DNA from 3 places in the Paenibacillus humicola genome. Region 1 is predicted to be linked to each of the others. Evidence: riboswitches for the same ligand, from Rfam matches in the RefSeq annotation. Region 1 holds a riboswitch; each other region holds the start of a gene.
What was found. Region 1 has a riboswitch for ZMP and ZTP ahead of PD282_RS21485 (bifunctional 5,10-methylenetetrahydrofolate dehydrogenase/5,10-methenyltetrahydrofolate cyclohydrolase). Riboswitches for the same ligand answer to the same signal wherever they lie in the genome.
Positions count from the first base shown of each region.

Region 1 (4,543 bases):
CGTTGCCGATATAGACCGCGACATGGTGAATCGGCTTGTAGAAAAAGACGAGATCCCCAGGCTTCAAATTGCTGCGCGACACATAACGGCCGGCCTTGGACTGCGCTTTGGATGTGCGGGGCAGATAAATGCCTTTTTTGCCGTATATATATTTGGTAAACGAAGAGCAGTCGAACGTCCTCGTTTGGCCGACGGATGCGCCGAATCTATAAGGTGTCCCCAAATATCGTTTGCCTAAGGAAATAATACTGCTGGCTTTCGATGCGGTTGTCGCGTGCGCTTTGGGGGCTTGTCCGACCGCCGCACCTACTATCAGCATCATAAAGCTCAGCGAAAATACAATTGCGCGTGTTGTCCACTTCTTGGTGTTCATCGTTTTCCTCCCATGTTGTTATACTTGCATGCAAGTTATGAAAAACGTATCAGCGCTTGCAAAAATAGTATAACATGGGCTATGTTTTCCATGATTTACCGATGAGCGCCCCATCCTGCTTTTGACAAGGCTTTCATAGCGATTATTAGAAAAAGATTAAAAAACAGCCTTTAATTCTAATGGACAAAAGCTGGAGCTGCCATTATAATAATGGCTTTTTGGCGAAAATTTTCCTGCGGATATTCGGCTGCGCCGGGAGAAGGCATGGAGCACCTGCTTGCGGATGCGTTGCAGGCAAGCGCAAAATGGGCGTAATCCGGGGGTGAGCCTGCGCGGACGGAACGGAGAGCGAGAGACCCGGAGTTATATAGAAAGAAGGCTTCAGACCCTTGGACTGGGCCTGAAGCCTTCTTTTTCATTTACGGGGTGCAAGCCGGTTTATCGTTTCGGATACAGCGGATAATCGACCTTGGCCGGAACGTCGATCAGCAGCATGCGCACGGCGTCCGAACCGCCGGCTTTCACTGTGACTTCGGCGGTTTCGCCGGCGTTTACGACGATAAAGTCGCGGTGCTTGAAAGGCGTCGGCTCGGCTTCGCCGTTCGTCCACTTGCCGCCGCCGCGGACGGCAAGCGCCGCGAGCGTACGGCCGGCCTGGACGGGGTGGCGCCAGCTGTGGCCGGACTCGATCGTCACATCCCACATCCGGGCGTCGACCGCCAAGCGGATGGGAGAATCCCCGCCCAGCACGGTTTTGACGACGGCGCCGTCCCGCTCATCGACCGGGAACGCTTCGTGTTCGTATTGGCGGTACGTCGGCTCCGTCTGCAAGGCCTTCTCGATGTGCGGCTCGAACCAGATCTGGAACCCTTCCATATCCGGACCGATGAATCGTTCTTCGTGGCTGACGCCGGAGCCGGTCTGCATGACCTGGGCGCCGCCCGCGCCGACCGTGCTCCGCGTCCCGAGCGTGTCGCCGTGCTGTGCCTCGCCCCCGATCACATAGGTCATAATTTCGAAAGCCTGATGCGGATGGAGCGGAATGTAGCCCTCTTTGTCGGCCTCTGCCCAAGCCCAGTAGAAGAGCGGGCCGATGCGCTTCACGGCCGAGCCTTCGCCCGGGAAGCCGATCGGTTTCTGTTCGCGGATTTTGCCGCCGTCAAATGCGCCTTTTGCTTGCAGCGAAGGACCGTAAATTAACGTTTGCATGGTGCTTTCCCCCTATCGATCAGCCGATCGCGTACTCGCCTGCACCGATAAACGCAAGGGCGAGCGAAATTGCGATCAGGACCAGATTGTATTCGATGCCGTTCGAAGTGACCCAGAAGCCGTTTTTGCCGTGAACCTTCACAATCGCGCCGAGCATGAGGATTACGATCAGCGCGGCGGCCACCGGCATCCATAGACCGAGAAGGAACAACAGACCGCCGGCCATTTCGAACAAACCGACGACGAATGCAGCCATGACGCCGGGCTTGACGTTGATCGAATCGAACCAGCCGCCCGTTCCTTTCAATCCGTAGCCCCCGAACCAGCCGAACAGCTTTTGAGCGCCATGCCCGATAAACAGAATGCCCAAAATAACTCGAATGATCAATAAACCGATGGAAAGACCCATGATAAACGACCTCCAATAAATTAGTTTTAAGTTTCTTAAATTTAAGATATTTGGTCTGAAAAAGGAAGCAGCCGCCGGCCGGTTTCGTTTCCGGCTACGAGAAGCTTCCCTGGGCGGCAAGGCCCAGCTTTTTGAGCAGCGCGATCGCTTCGGCTCGTTCCTGCGGCGTCAATCCTTCCGTCGCTTTGCGTATGGCATCGGTATGCTGCGGGAACACATCGTCGAGAAACTGCCTGCCCTGCGCCGTTATTTCCGCAAAAATAACCCGGCGGTCCGTGGGGCAAGCGACGCGGCGTACGAACCCTTTTTTCTCGAGCTTGTCGACGACATACGTAATGTTGCCGCTCGACATCAAAATTTTCTCGCCGATCTGCTGCAAAGGCTGTTCGCCTTTATGGTACAGCAGTTCCAGCACGCCGAACTCGGTGGGGTTTAGGCCGTAGCTCTTAATATCCTTCTGTGCATGCGCCGCGACCCACTGATAGGCTCTCGATAATACGACGAACAGCTGCAGCGCGTTGTCCTCGGCATCCGGAGTCGCCATGGTGATCACCTCCAAACATCTTTAAATTAATTATCTTAAATTGAATATAATTCAATCCAGGAAAAATGTCAAGCGTATTTTTAATTGTCCGGTCCATTTATTATTTTGTCAAACGGTTGAATCGTAAATCGAGCTTCTATATACTAGGAGCAGATACACGTCGTATGTGACTGGCGTAACGTGGCGAACCACGGGGGAGCATACGAGCGGACGAACGTGCCGAACGCCTGGGCGAAGTATCCGGTTCAAGCAGCATTTGCGCTGCCGCCGGGTGCTTTTTTTCGTCTATAGGAATGTTTTTTGCTCGACTGATTACGCACACGTCCGGGAGGGAAAAACGATGGTTGACATGTTGAAAGCAAAGCCATTGGCCGATGCTGCGCAGTCCGAAGTCGCCGCAGGCGCAGCCAGGTGGAGGGAGAAAGGCGTCGTGCCCGGCGTCGGGGCGCTGCTGGTCGAAGGCGATCCCGCTTCCGCTTATTATGCGGGGGCCAAGCGGAAAATGGCGGAGAAGCTCGGCATTCGCTTCGAGCTGCTTGCCTTTAACCGCGGCGTGACGGAGGAGGAGCTGCTTGCGGAAATCCGCCGCTTGAACGAGGACGGCGGCGTGCACGGCATCATGCTGGAGCTGCCGCTGCCGAAAACGGTAAACCCGCGGAGGCTCGCGGAGGCGATCGACCCGCTGAAGGACGTCGACGGCATTGCGCCGGCGAACGTGCAGGCGTGTTTAACCGGAGAGCCGGGGATCTATCCGGCGACGCCGCAATCGTGTATTCGCCTGCTGCACGGTTACGGTTATTCGCTGCAGAGAGCCGATGTTGTCGTCGTCGGCCGGGGCGAGACGGTCGGCCGGCCTCTCGTCCCGATGCTGCTGCGCGAGCAGGCGACGGTGACCGTCTGCCATTCGCGCACGAAGGATCTGGCTTCGCATGTCCGCCGGGCGGACATCGCGATTGCCGCCGCCGGCGTGCCCAACCTGATCACGCCGGAAATGACCCATCCCGGGCTCGTCCTCGTCGATGCGGGAATTAATGAGAAGGCGGACGGCGGCGGGATCACGGGCGATGTCGCGCCGGAAGCGGCCGCGCTGGCTGCCGCGGTTTCGCCGGTGCCCGGAGGCGTCGGCACGCTGACAACCGTCATTTTATTCGAAAATGTGCTTCGGGCGCTGGAGCTGCAGGAGCTTGCGGGGAGGCTGGCGAAATGAGCGATACGAAGGCGGCAAGCGAATTCGATTGGACCGTCCGGACCTTTTTGCAGGAGGCGGCATCGTCCTCGCCGACGCCGGGAGGCGGAAGCGTTGCGGCATTGGCGGCTGCGCTCGCCGCATCGATGGGCTCGATGGTCGCGAGGCTGACAAGCGGCCCGAAATATGAAGGCGCACAGGAGACGGCGCAGCGGATCGCCCGCGATATGTCGCAGGCGATCGTCCGCTGCGAAGCGCTGTCCGCCGCCGATATCGCGGCCTTCGGCGGATATATGCAGGCGCTCGGGCTGCCCCGGTCGACGGAGGCGGACAAGCAGACGCGCAAAGCGGCGATCGCCGCGGCGGCGCTGACCGCGACGGAGGCGCCCATGGCGCTGATCGATCTCTGCCGTCAAATGCTTGAGGCGCTCGAGGAAGCCGCGCAGCTCGTGAACCGGAACGCGATATCCGACTGGGGCATTGCCGCCCTGCTGGCCGAATCGGCCGCCCAGTCCGCTTGGCTGACGGCACTGATCAATCTGCCGTCGCTTGCAGACGCGTCCGCAGCGGCAAATTTCCGCAAGCGCGGTGAAGAACAAGTCGCCGCATGCGTCCGCCTGAAGGATGCGGTCGTCTCGGCAGTCAAGGGGAGGCTCGCGCTGTAGAGCCGCTTCCGGCAATATTCAAGATTGACATTGGCAAATCGCGTTGCTACGATGGTGTAAACACGCGTTCGCACTAGGAGAGGCCGAATACCGAGGTGAAAGATTAGCACATGAATGCGGAACAAATCGCAAAGCTGGCGGGCGTCTCGCGCAGCAC
Region 1 covers NZ_JAQGPL010000001.1:4,674,078-4,678,620, reverse strand. Annotated here, with positions in the region: gene PD282_RS21505 (C40 family peptidase) at 1-373, opposite strand, end outside; gene PD282_RS21500 (pirin family protein) at 812-1,582, opposite strand; gene PD282_RS21495 (DoxX family protein) at 1,602-1,991, opposite strand; gene PD282_RS21490 (MarR family winged helix-turn-helix transcriptional regulator) at 2,086-2,535, opposite strand; ZMP/ZTP riboswitch at 2,692-2,775, shown strand; gene PD282_RS21485 (bifunctional 5,10-methylenetetrahydrofolate dehydrogenase/5,10-methenyltetrahydrofolate cyclohydrolase) at 2,876-3,742, shown strand; gene PD282_RS21480 (cyclodeaminase/cyclohydrolase family protein) at 3,739-4,386, shown strand; gene PD282_RS21475 (LacI family DNA-binding transcriptional regulator) at 4,497-4,543, shown strand, end outside.

Region 2 (4,543 bases), 830 kb from region 1:
CACTCCGAACGAAGGCCCGCTTTTGCGGTACAAAAAGAAGGCCGCTCCGCGTCCGTGGAGGACGGTAGGAGCGGCCTTGCGGAAAGCGATAAGCAGCCGCGAAGGGCGTCTGTGATCAGTAGTTCAGCTGCGGATAGAGCGGATACTGCGCCGTCAAATCCCGGACCATGCCGCGCGCTTTGGCGAGGACGGCTTCGTCCTTCGGATTTTTCAGCGTCATCGCGATCACCTCGGCGATCGTCTTCATCGCGTCGACGCCCATGCCGCGCGAAGTCGCCGCCGGCGTGCCGATACGAATGCCGCTCGTAATAAACGGGCTCGTCGGATCAAACGGGATGGCGTTTTTGTTGACCGTAATTTGGACGGAATCGAGCACATGCTCGGCATCCTTGCCGGTAATGTTCAGGTTCCGCAGATCAATCAGCATCAGGTGGTTGTCCGTACCGCCGGACACGAGGTTCAAGCCGTGTACGACCAATGCTTCCGACAGCGCTTTGGCGTTGTCGATGACGTTCTGCGCATAGGTTTTGAACGACGGCTGAAGCGCCTCGCCGAAGGAAACGGCTTTTGCCGCGATAATGTGCATCAGCGGGCCGCCCTGGGTGCCCGGGAAAACCGCTTTATCGATCGCCTGCGCCCACGGCTTCGTGCAGAGAATCATGCCGCCGCGCGGTCCGCGCAGCGTTTTGTGCGTCGTGGTCGTGACGAAATGCGCATGCGGCACCGGATTCGGATGCAGGCCCGCAGCGACGAGTCCGGCAATATGGGCCATGTCGACCATAAACAAGGCTCCGACGTCAGTCGCGATTTTGCCGAGCTTCTCGAAATCGATCGTGCGCGGATAAGCGGATGCGCCGGCGACGATCAGGCGCGGACGATGCTTAAATGCCGTTTTGCGGACTTCTTCATAGTCGATCGTAAAGGTGTTTTCGTTTACGCCGTAAGCGACGAAATTATACAGCAGGCCCGAGGCGTTGACCGGGCTGCCATGCGTCAGGTGGCCGCCGTGCGCGAGGTTCATGCCGAGCACCGTATCGCCCGGCTTCAGCGCCGCGAGATAAACCGCCATATTCGCCTGCGCGCCGGAATGCGGCTGAACGTTGGCATGATCGGCGCCGAACAGCTCTTTCGCACGGTCGCGGGCGATATCCTCGACGATATCGACGTGCTCGCAGCCGCCGTAATACCGTTTGCCCGGATAGCCTTCGGCGTATTTGTTCGTGAGCACGGTGCCCATCGCTTCCAGCACCGCTTCGGAGACGATGTTCTCGGAAGCGATCAGCTCGATGTTGTCGCGCTGGCGCTGCAGCTCGAGACCGAGCGCTTTCACCAGTTCGGGATCTTGTTTACGCAGGTTTTCCATGATGGGACCTCCTAAGAGTTTTTGTGATAGCTTCTTTGAACTGCATCCGTGCGAGCAAAAACTCACTTCGGAAGCATATGCTTAGAGTTTTTTATGATTGCTTCTTTGAACTGCATCCGTGCGAGCAAAACTCACTTCGGAAGCATATGCTTAGAGTTTTTGTGATAGCTTCTCTGAACTGCATCCGTGCGAGCAAAAACTCACTTCGGAAGCATATGCTTAGAGTTTTTGTGATAGCTTCTTTGAACTGCATCCGTGCGAGCAAAAACTCACTTCGGAAGCATATGCTGTTTTTGCGATTGCTTCTCTGAAATACTACTCGCACGTTCCGTCAGCCGCTTCGGCTTGCTCCGGCGTATAGACCGCCCTCGCTCCGCCGATCAGCTTCGGCCGCGTATACGCCATCGTGACGTGCGCCGCGCCGATTTCGCGGATCGACGGCCGGACCGGCACCGCCACGCGCCGAAGGTGCATGCCGATCAGCGTGTCGCCGATATCGATGCCGGCATGCGCCTGCACCGTTTCGACCAGGCAGGCATTCGCCAATTGCCGGTACGCGTAAGCGGCCATCGAGCCGCCGGCTTTCGGAACCGGGACGGCCGCCACTTCCTCGAGCCCGTACCGCTCGGCCGCCTCGCGCTCGACCACGAGCGCCCGGTTCAAATGCTCGCAGCATTGAAACGCGGGCCAAAACCCGATCGCCCGCCGCGCCGTATCGACGCCGGCATAAATCGCCTGCGCCGCCTCCAGCGTGCCCGAGGTGCCGATTCGCTTGCCGAGCACCTCGCTCGTGCTCGCGCCGACGACGAGCAGCTGGCCTTTGCGCAAACCGCCCGCCGCCGCAAGCTCGCGAACGATCGTCTCCACTTCCGCCGCAACCTTTGTCCATTCCGGGCTCATTCGCTGCGCCTCCGCCTTAAGGATGAATGGCGCTGCCCGCTTCGATGCGCGCCACCTTGTCGATCCGGCCGCGGTGGCGTTCGCCGTTCGAGAACGGCGTTTCCAGCCACAGCCGGACGATTTCCTGCGCCACGCCGGGGCCGATCACTCGCTCGCCCATCGCCAGCACGTTCGTGTCGTTATGCTCCCGCGTCGCTTTGGCCGAGAACAGGTCGTGCACCAGGGCGCAGCGGATGCCCGCCACTTTGTTCGCGGCGATCGACATGCCGATGCCGGTGCCGCAAATGAGAATGCCGCGGTCCGCCTTCCCGGAGACGACCAGCTCGCAAGCCGGGAGCGCGTAGTCCGGGTAATCGACCGATTGGTCGCAATGGCAGCCGACGTCGGTCACTTCATGCCCGAGCGATTGGATGAACGGGACGATTTCGTCTTTGAGCCGGTAACCGGCATGGTCGGCACCGATGGCGATTTTCATACGTACAACCTCCGATTGACCGCTCCGAGGCGGAATTTGTCGAAATGCAATACCTTTAGTATACCTGATTCCGCGGGAAAGACGAAAAAAGAGCATGCCGCGCATATAGCGCAACAGCTCTTTGCCCAGGCGACCGGCCGTATGCTCCGATGCTCCACCGTGGTTGATCCCACTTTCGTCGCCAGTCACATCGGAAACCGTTTGGATTTGTTTTTATCATACCGGATCGAACGTGCAAAATCAATCCGTTTTCGCCGATTGTCTTCGCCCGCCTTACAAGTTGTCCAGCCGGTCGAGCAGCTTCTGCAGAGCGGCTTCGATTTCCGCGGCGCTTTGCTCATAAGAAGAGATCGGCCCGCCGAACGGATCGGCGATATCGAAGCCGGGAATGCGCCTCTCCAGCTCCAGCAGACGGCTTCTTTCCTCCGGAGTCAGCTGCTGGCCGAGCGCCTGCTTCATCTGGTATTCGGTGTACAGCGTCTCCAGCTCGGCGATATCCTCCAGCACCGCTTCGTCGCGGTCGACGAATTCCTTGAGCGTATACGTCTTGTCCACCGCCTGCGGAAAACGCTGAAGCAAATGCCGTTTATGGTCTGTCGTCATCGTTAAAATGAGATCGGCCCAGCCGACCGAACCGCCGTCGAGCGCCGTTGAGGTGCCCGCAGCCATGACGCCGATGCGCCGTCTCAGCACCTTTTGGGCATTGACCGAAACCGGCAGCCCGTCTACCGTCGATACGCCGGCGGAACGGACCTCGAGCTCCCGGTTCCGTCTGCGCGCCAGCTCGCGAAGAATCGTTTCCGCCATCGGCGAGCGGCACGTATTGCCGGTGCAGACGAACAATATCCGTTTCAAGCCGATTGCAACTCCTTCTTTGATCGTCATCGTGCTGCGGGTTAAAACAAAAATAAAAGGCCGAAGGTGAGCAAAATGACGCCGCCGCACGCTTCCCCGTATTCGCCGAGGGAGGAGCTGACGCGCCGGCCGAGCAGCAGGCCGAGAATCGACATGGCGCCGCCAAACAAGCCGAAAAGCAGTACCGTAAGCAGCACGTTAGCTGCGAATACGCCGAGTGAAATGCCGACGGAGAACGAATCGATGCTGACGCTCAGCGCGAACAGCAGCATGCCCCATGCCGTCCGGTGGTTAATCGACAGGACCGCGTCTCCGCGCAGGGAGCTGTAGACCATATGTCCGCCGAGCAGCAGCAGCAGACCGCCGGCGACGGTCGTCGCTACGCCGCCGAGCAGGGTGCTGACATATTGACCCGCAACGATTCCGGCGAGCGGCATGATGATATGAAACAGCCCGATCATCGTGCTCAGCTTTAAAACGTCGCGGAGGCGGATGCCTCTCATCCCGATGCCGATGCCGAGCGAAAAGGCATCCATGCCAAGCGCCAGCGCCATGATCAGCAGCGTCAGAAGCTGTCCGGTCAGCACTCCCGTCCAGGCCATTGCCATACCCCCTGTCCGCTTTCTCATCCAAGCATATGCGGACGGGAGGACAAACATGACGAGGATGCCGGACGGGCGGTGCCGGCCCGGCCGGTTTGGCGTCTGGCAGACGGGACGTTTTGGCCGGCGGAAGCTTACCGATGCCGATCGCGGAGAGCGGGCCGCCGCCGGCCGCCGCGGTTACGCGGATCCGCTGTATGGAGGCGCCTTCCGAGCCTGCGGCCATGCATCGGCGCGCATCTAAACGATGACCATCCGGCCCGCAGCCGCCTTGGCCAGCCGGTTCATCAGCGCGTGCCCGATTCCTTCCTGCGGGCACGTCTCCGCCCAAATGCGTTCGACCCCCAG
Region 2 covers NZ_JAQGPL010000001.1:5,506,597-5,511,139, forward strand. Annotated here, with positions in the region: gene PD282_RS25230 (serine hydroxymethyltransferase) at 116-1,363, opposite strand; gene PD282_RS25235 (TIGR01440 family protein) at 1,679-2,263, opposite strand; gene rpiB (ribose 5-phosphate isomerase B) at 2,280-2,738, opposite strand; ZMP/ZTP riboswitch at 2,855-2,937, opposite strand; gene PD282_RS25245 (arsenate reductase/protein-tyrosine-phosphatase family protein) at 3,012-3,593, opposite strand; gene PD282_RS25250 (manganese efflux pump MntP) at 3,635-4,195, opposite strand; gene PD282_RS25255 (hypothetical protein) at 4,251-4,439, shown strand; gene PD282_RS25260 (L-threonylcarbamoyladenylate synthase) at 4,436-4,543, opposite strand, start outside.
Region 2: it holds a riboswitch for ZMP and ZTP, as region 1 does, so the genes downstream of both, rpiB (ribose 5-phosphate isomerase B) here and PD282_RS21485 (bifunctional 5,10-methylenetetrahydrofolate dehydrogenase/5,10-methenyltetrahydrofolate cyclohydrolase) in region 1, are expected to answer to the same signal.

Region 3 (4,543 bases), 4.1 Mb from region 1:
TCCCTTCGACGCCGAGCGTCTACAGCGATCCGAAGATGAACACCGCGGAACCGTTCTTCGGCGGACAGCGTACGGGGGGGATTTTCGCCGCATCGGCCAAAAACGTCCAGGTCGCCTATTTCGGCGAGAAGTTCACGCTGATCGACGGCATTTACAAGCAGGAGCTGGTCAAGGTCGCCAAGCAGCACAAGGCGCCGGACAAGGCCTGGAGCGACGCCATGAACCAAATCCAGCGAGAGCTGAAAAGATAGCTGACGAAGCTGCGTTTTACTTGCGAAAACGCTTAGCCGATGCTAACGAAGCTGCGTTTTCTTCGAAAACGCTTAGCCGATGCTAACGAAGCTGCGTTTTCTTCGAAAATGCTTAGCCGATGCTAACGAAGCTGCGTTTTCTTACGAAAACGCTTGGCTTATGCTAACGAAGCTGCATTTTCTTCGAAAATGCTTAGAAGGAGCGATATGCCTATGCAGCAAACGCCGATTGTTTCGAATCCGTCAAACCGGGCCGCGCTGCGCCCGGAGCACAGCCGGTGGAGAGAAGCCTGGAAGAACCGGGCGGTTTATGCGGCCATTTCGCCGTTCTACATTTTATTCGCCGTCTTCGGCCTGTTCCCGATTCTGTTCTCGCTCTATCTGTCGCTGCAGAAGTGGGACGGCATCGGCACGATGTCCTATAACGGCCTGAACAACTTTCAGTATATGGTGACGGACCCGCTGTTCTGGCAGTCGGTCGGCAATACGTTCGTCATCTGGATCTATTCCACGATTCCGATGCTGTTCCTTGCGCTGGTAATCGCGTTCCTGCTCAATTCGGCTTTTGTCCGGTTCAGGAGCGCCTACCGCATTGCCTATTTTCTGCCGAACGTGACTTCGATCGTTGCGGTCGCCATTATTTTCAGCACGGTATTCGCCAACAAATACGGGCTGCTGAACTACATGCTGACCGCAGTCGGTCTCAATTCGGTGCAGTGGCTGAACTTTCCCTTCGGCATCCAGACCGCCATCGCGTCGATGGTCGTCTGGCGCTGGACGGGATACAACGCGATCATTTATTTGGCCGGGCTGCAGAGCATTCCGAGCCAGCTGTACGAAGCGGCGAAGATCGACGGCGCCAGCACGGCGCAGTCTTTCTTCCGGATCACGATCCCGCTCCTTCGGCCGGTTATCCTGTTTACGGTTATCACGTCCACGATCGGGGGCATGCAGCTGTTCACGGAGCCGCAGGTGCTCGTCGGCAACGACGGCGGCGTCGGCAACAACGGCATGACGATCGTACTGTACCTGTACCGGGAAGCATTCGTGAACAACTATTTCGGTTACGCTTCCGCCGTCGGATGGGGCATGTTCGTCATCATCGTCCTGTTCTCGGCGCTAAACTGGACGATCACGAAGGAAAGAGCCTGATTTTAGGGAGGTGAACGGGATGAAAAGTAATGGCGTAAAAACAATGGGGCTGCATTTGGTGCTCGTCCTCGGCGTGCTGCTGTCCGTATTCCCCTTTTACTGGCTGGCCGTTATGTCGACCCGCACGACGAGCGACCTGTACAAGTTTCCGCCGAAAATGTGGTTCGGGACGCATTTTGCCGATAATGTCCATCGCGTCTTTCAAAGCATCGATTTCTTCCACGCATTCTTCAATACGCTCTTCGTAGCGGTCGTATCCACGGTGCTGGTGCTGTTTTTCGACTCCCTCGCGGGCTTTGCGTTCGCCAAGTACGAGTTTCCGTGGAAAAAGCCGCTGTTCATCATCCTGCTTGCGACGATGATGGTGCCGGGCCAGCTGTCGCTCGTGCCTTCCTTCGTGATTATGGCGACCTTCGGATGGGTCGGCAGCTTCAAGGCGCTCATCATTCCGGGAATGGCGAACGCGTTCGGCATTTTCTGGATCCGCCAATACGCGACGGGCGCCGTGCCGGATGAGCTGCTGAGCGCGGGGCGCATGGACGGCTGCGGCTTTTTTCGCCTGTACTGGAACGTGTCGCTGCCGGTGCTGCGGCCGGCGCTCGCGTTTCTCGGGGCGTTCACGTTTATTAACGCGTGGAACGATTATTTATGGCCGTTAATTATTTTGAACGACGCGTCGAAATATACGCTGCAGGTGGCGCTGTCCCAGCTGAACGGCATTTACAACACCGACTATTCGATGGTCATGGCCGGCACGTTTCTCGCCGTTCTGCCGCTGATCGTGCTGTTCCTGTTCGTCAGCCGGCAGTTCATCGCGGATATCGCGGCGGGGGCTGTCAAGGATTAACGGTGCTTCAGGGGATGTTCAAAAGAGAAGGAGCCTGCCGTGGCTCCTTCTTGATTTCGAAAAAAGCGCTCCCGCGATTGCGCGCACGTCCGGACGGCGAGGTTAATATTGCCGGATCATGGAGCTTTAGGGTAAAATCGACTCGAGAACAACATACGGTGTGTGACTGGCGTGACATGGGACGAACCATGGGGGAGCATACCGCGAAACGGCCGTACGCCTGGGCAAAAGTATTCGGATGTTCATCTGAATACTTTTTTCATTTTCCGAAAAGGGAAGGTGGATGGGATGGAACGAATCGAATTGCGGTACGGGATGAATCCTCATCAGCGCAGGGCGAGCGCATATGCGGGCGGGCGGCTGCCCGTGCGCGTCCTAAACGGCGAAGCGAGCTACATCAATCTGCTGGATGCGTTCAATGCGTTCCAGCTGGTCCGGGAGCTGAAGCGAAGCACCGGCCTGCCGGCGGCGGCTTCGTTCAAGCATGTCAGTCCGGCGGGGGCGGCTGTCCATACGCCGCTCGGGGAATCGCTGGCCCGGTCGTATTTCGCGGACGGCATGGAGCTGTCTCCGCTTGCGGTCGCCTATGCAAGAGCGAGAGGAGCGGACCGGATGTCGTCGTTCGGAGACTGCGCGGCGTTCAGCTGCCGGGTCGATGCGTCTTCCGCCCGCCTGCTGCAGAAGGAAGTATCCGATCTCATTGTCGCGCCGGGCTACGACCGTGATGCGCTCGAGCTGCTGAAACGGAAAAAGAACGGTGCCTATCTCATTCTCGAAATCGATCCGGATTTTGTCCCGGCCCCGGTCGAAACCCGGACCGTATTCGGCATGACGCTGGAGCAGGAGCGCAACGACGCGGAACTGACGGAGGACGTGCTCGCCAACGTCGTCACGAAACGGCGGCTCATCCCCCCGGAAGCGAAGCGGGATCTGCTGGTCGCCTTGATCGCCTTGAAGTATACGCAGTCCAACTCCGTCTGCTTGGCCTGCGGCGGGCAAACGATCGGCATCGGCGCGGGGCAGCAGTCCCGGATTCACTGCACGCGGCTGGCGGCGGAAAAAGCGGACCATTGGATGCTGCGGCAGCATCCCGCCGCTCTTCGGCTGCCTTTCCGCAGCGGCTTGTCCCGGGCGGACATGAACAATGCGCTCGACGGGTGGCTGAACGAAGACGCCGCGCCGGCTGAGGAGAAGCGTTGGAGGCTTTATTTCGACGAAGTGCCGGAGCGGCTGACGAAGGAAGAGAAGGCGCAATGGTTAACGGGGTTAACCGATGTCGCTTACGCTTCCGACGCGTTTCTGCCTTTTCGCGACAACCTCGACCGGGCCGCTCGCAGCGGCGTACGGTACGTCGTACAAACCGGAAGCTCGGCCCGCGATGACGAAGTCGCGGAGGCGGCCGACGAATACGGCATGGTGATGGCTTGCTCGGGCATCCGGCTTTTTCATCATTAGTTTAAATGAGATGGAGGAACTGTCATGACGATTGTGCTGCGCAGCGGCGATTTGAAGGCGGAAATATTGGAGCCCGGCACGTATAGGGGTTCGCGGTTCGATTGGACGGGGTTTATCCGTCAGGTGACGCTGCTGCAGGGCGGGCACACGTTCGGCGGAGTCGAGAGTCAGGTCCCGGGTAAAGGCTCGGGCGGGCTCGGGCTGTGCAACGAGTTCGGCATCGACGCGCCGCTCGGCTACGAGGAGGCGGAAATCGGCGGCAAGTTTCCGAAGCCGGGTATCGGGCTGCTCACCCGGACAGGGGAGGAAGCCTATAATTTTTTCCGGCCTTACGAAACGGAGCCCTTCCCTGTCCGGACCGAACATGGCGGCGATTTCGTCCGGTTCGTACAGGACCCGCTGCCGATAAACGGGTATGCCTTCCGGCTGGAGAAGGAAATCCGGGTGCACGGCGCGGCGCTGACGATTTCGTATGCTCTGCACAATACGGGCGGCAGGCCGATTGCCACGAACGAGTACGTCCACAATTTTCTCGCGATTGACGGGATGCCGATCGGCCCGGAGTACGAGCTGCTTTATCCGGAAACCGTCCGGCCTGAGCCGGGCGCGAATCCCGAACAGCAGGCGAGCCTGGCCATCGAAGGCGGCCGGATCGGCTGGAAGCCGGGCAAGCCGCGATTTTACGCGCGTTTCCTGCCGTTTGCGGGCGAGGCTCCGTTCTATTGGGAGCTGCGCCATACGGCCGTGCGTGCCGGCATCCGGGAACGCGGGAGCGAAAGGCCGGTCCGCTTGGCGCTTTGGGGAGAGCCGCACGTCGTGTCGCCGGAGATATTTGTGG
Region 3 covers NZ_JAQGPL010000001.1:588,916-593,458, forward strand. Annotated here, with positions in the region: gene PD282_RS02785 (ABC transporter substrate-binding protein) at 1-251, shown strand, start outside; gene PD282_RS02790 (carbohydrate ABC transporter permease) at 465-1,403, shown strand; gene PD282_RS02795 (carbohydrate ABC transporter permease) at 1,423-2,250, shown strand; ZMP/ZTP riboswitch at 2,403-2,483, shown strand; gene PD282_RS02800 (phosphoribosylaminoimidazolecarboxamide formyltransferase) at 2,539-3,705, shown strand; gene PD282_RS02805 (hypothetical protein) at 3,730-4,543, shown strand, end outside.
Region 3: it holds a riboswitch for ZMP and ZTP, as region 1 does, so the genes downstream of both, PD282_RS02800 (phosphoribosylaminoimidazolecarboxamide formyltransferase) here and PD282_RS21485 (bifunctional 5,10-methylenetetrahydrofolate dehydrogenase/5,10-methenyltetrahydrofolate cyclohydrolase) in region 1, are expected to answer to the same signal.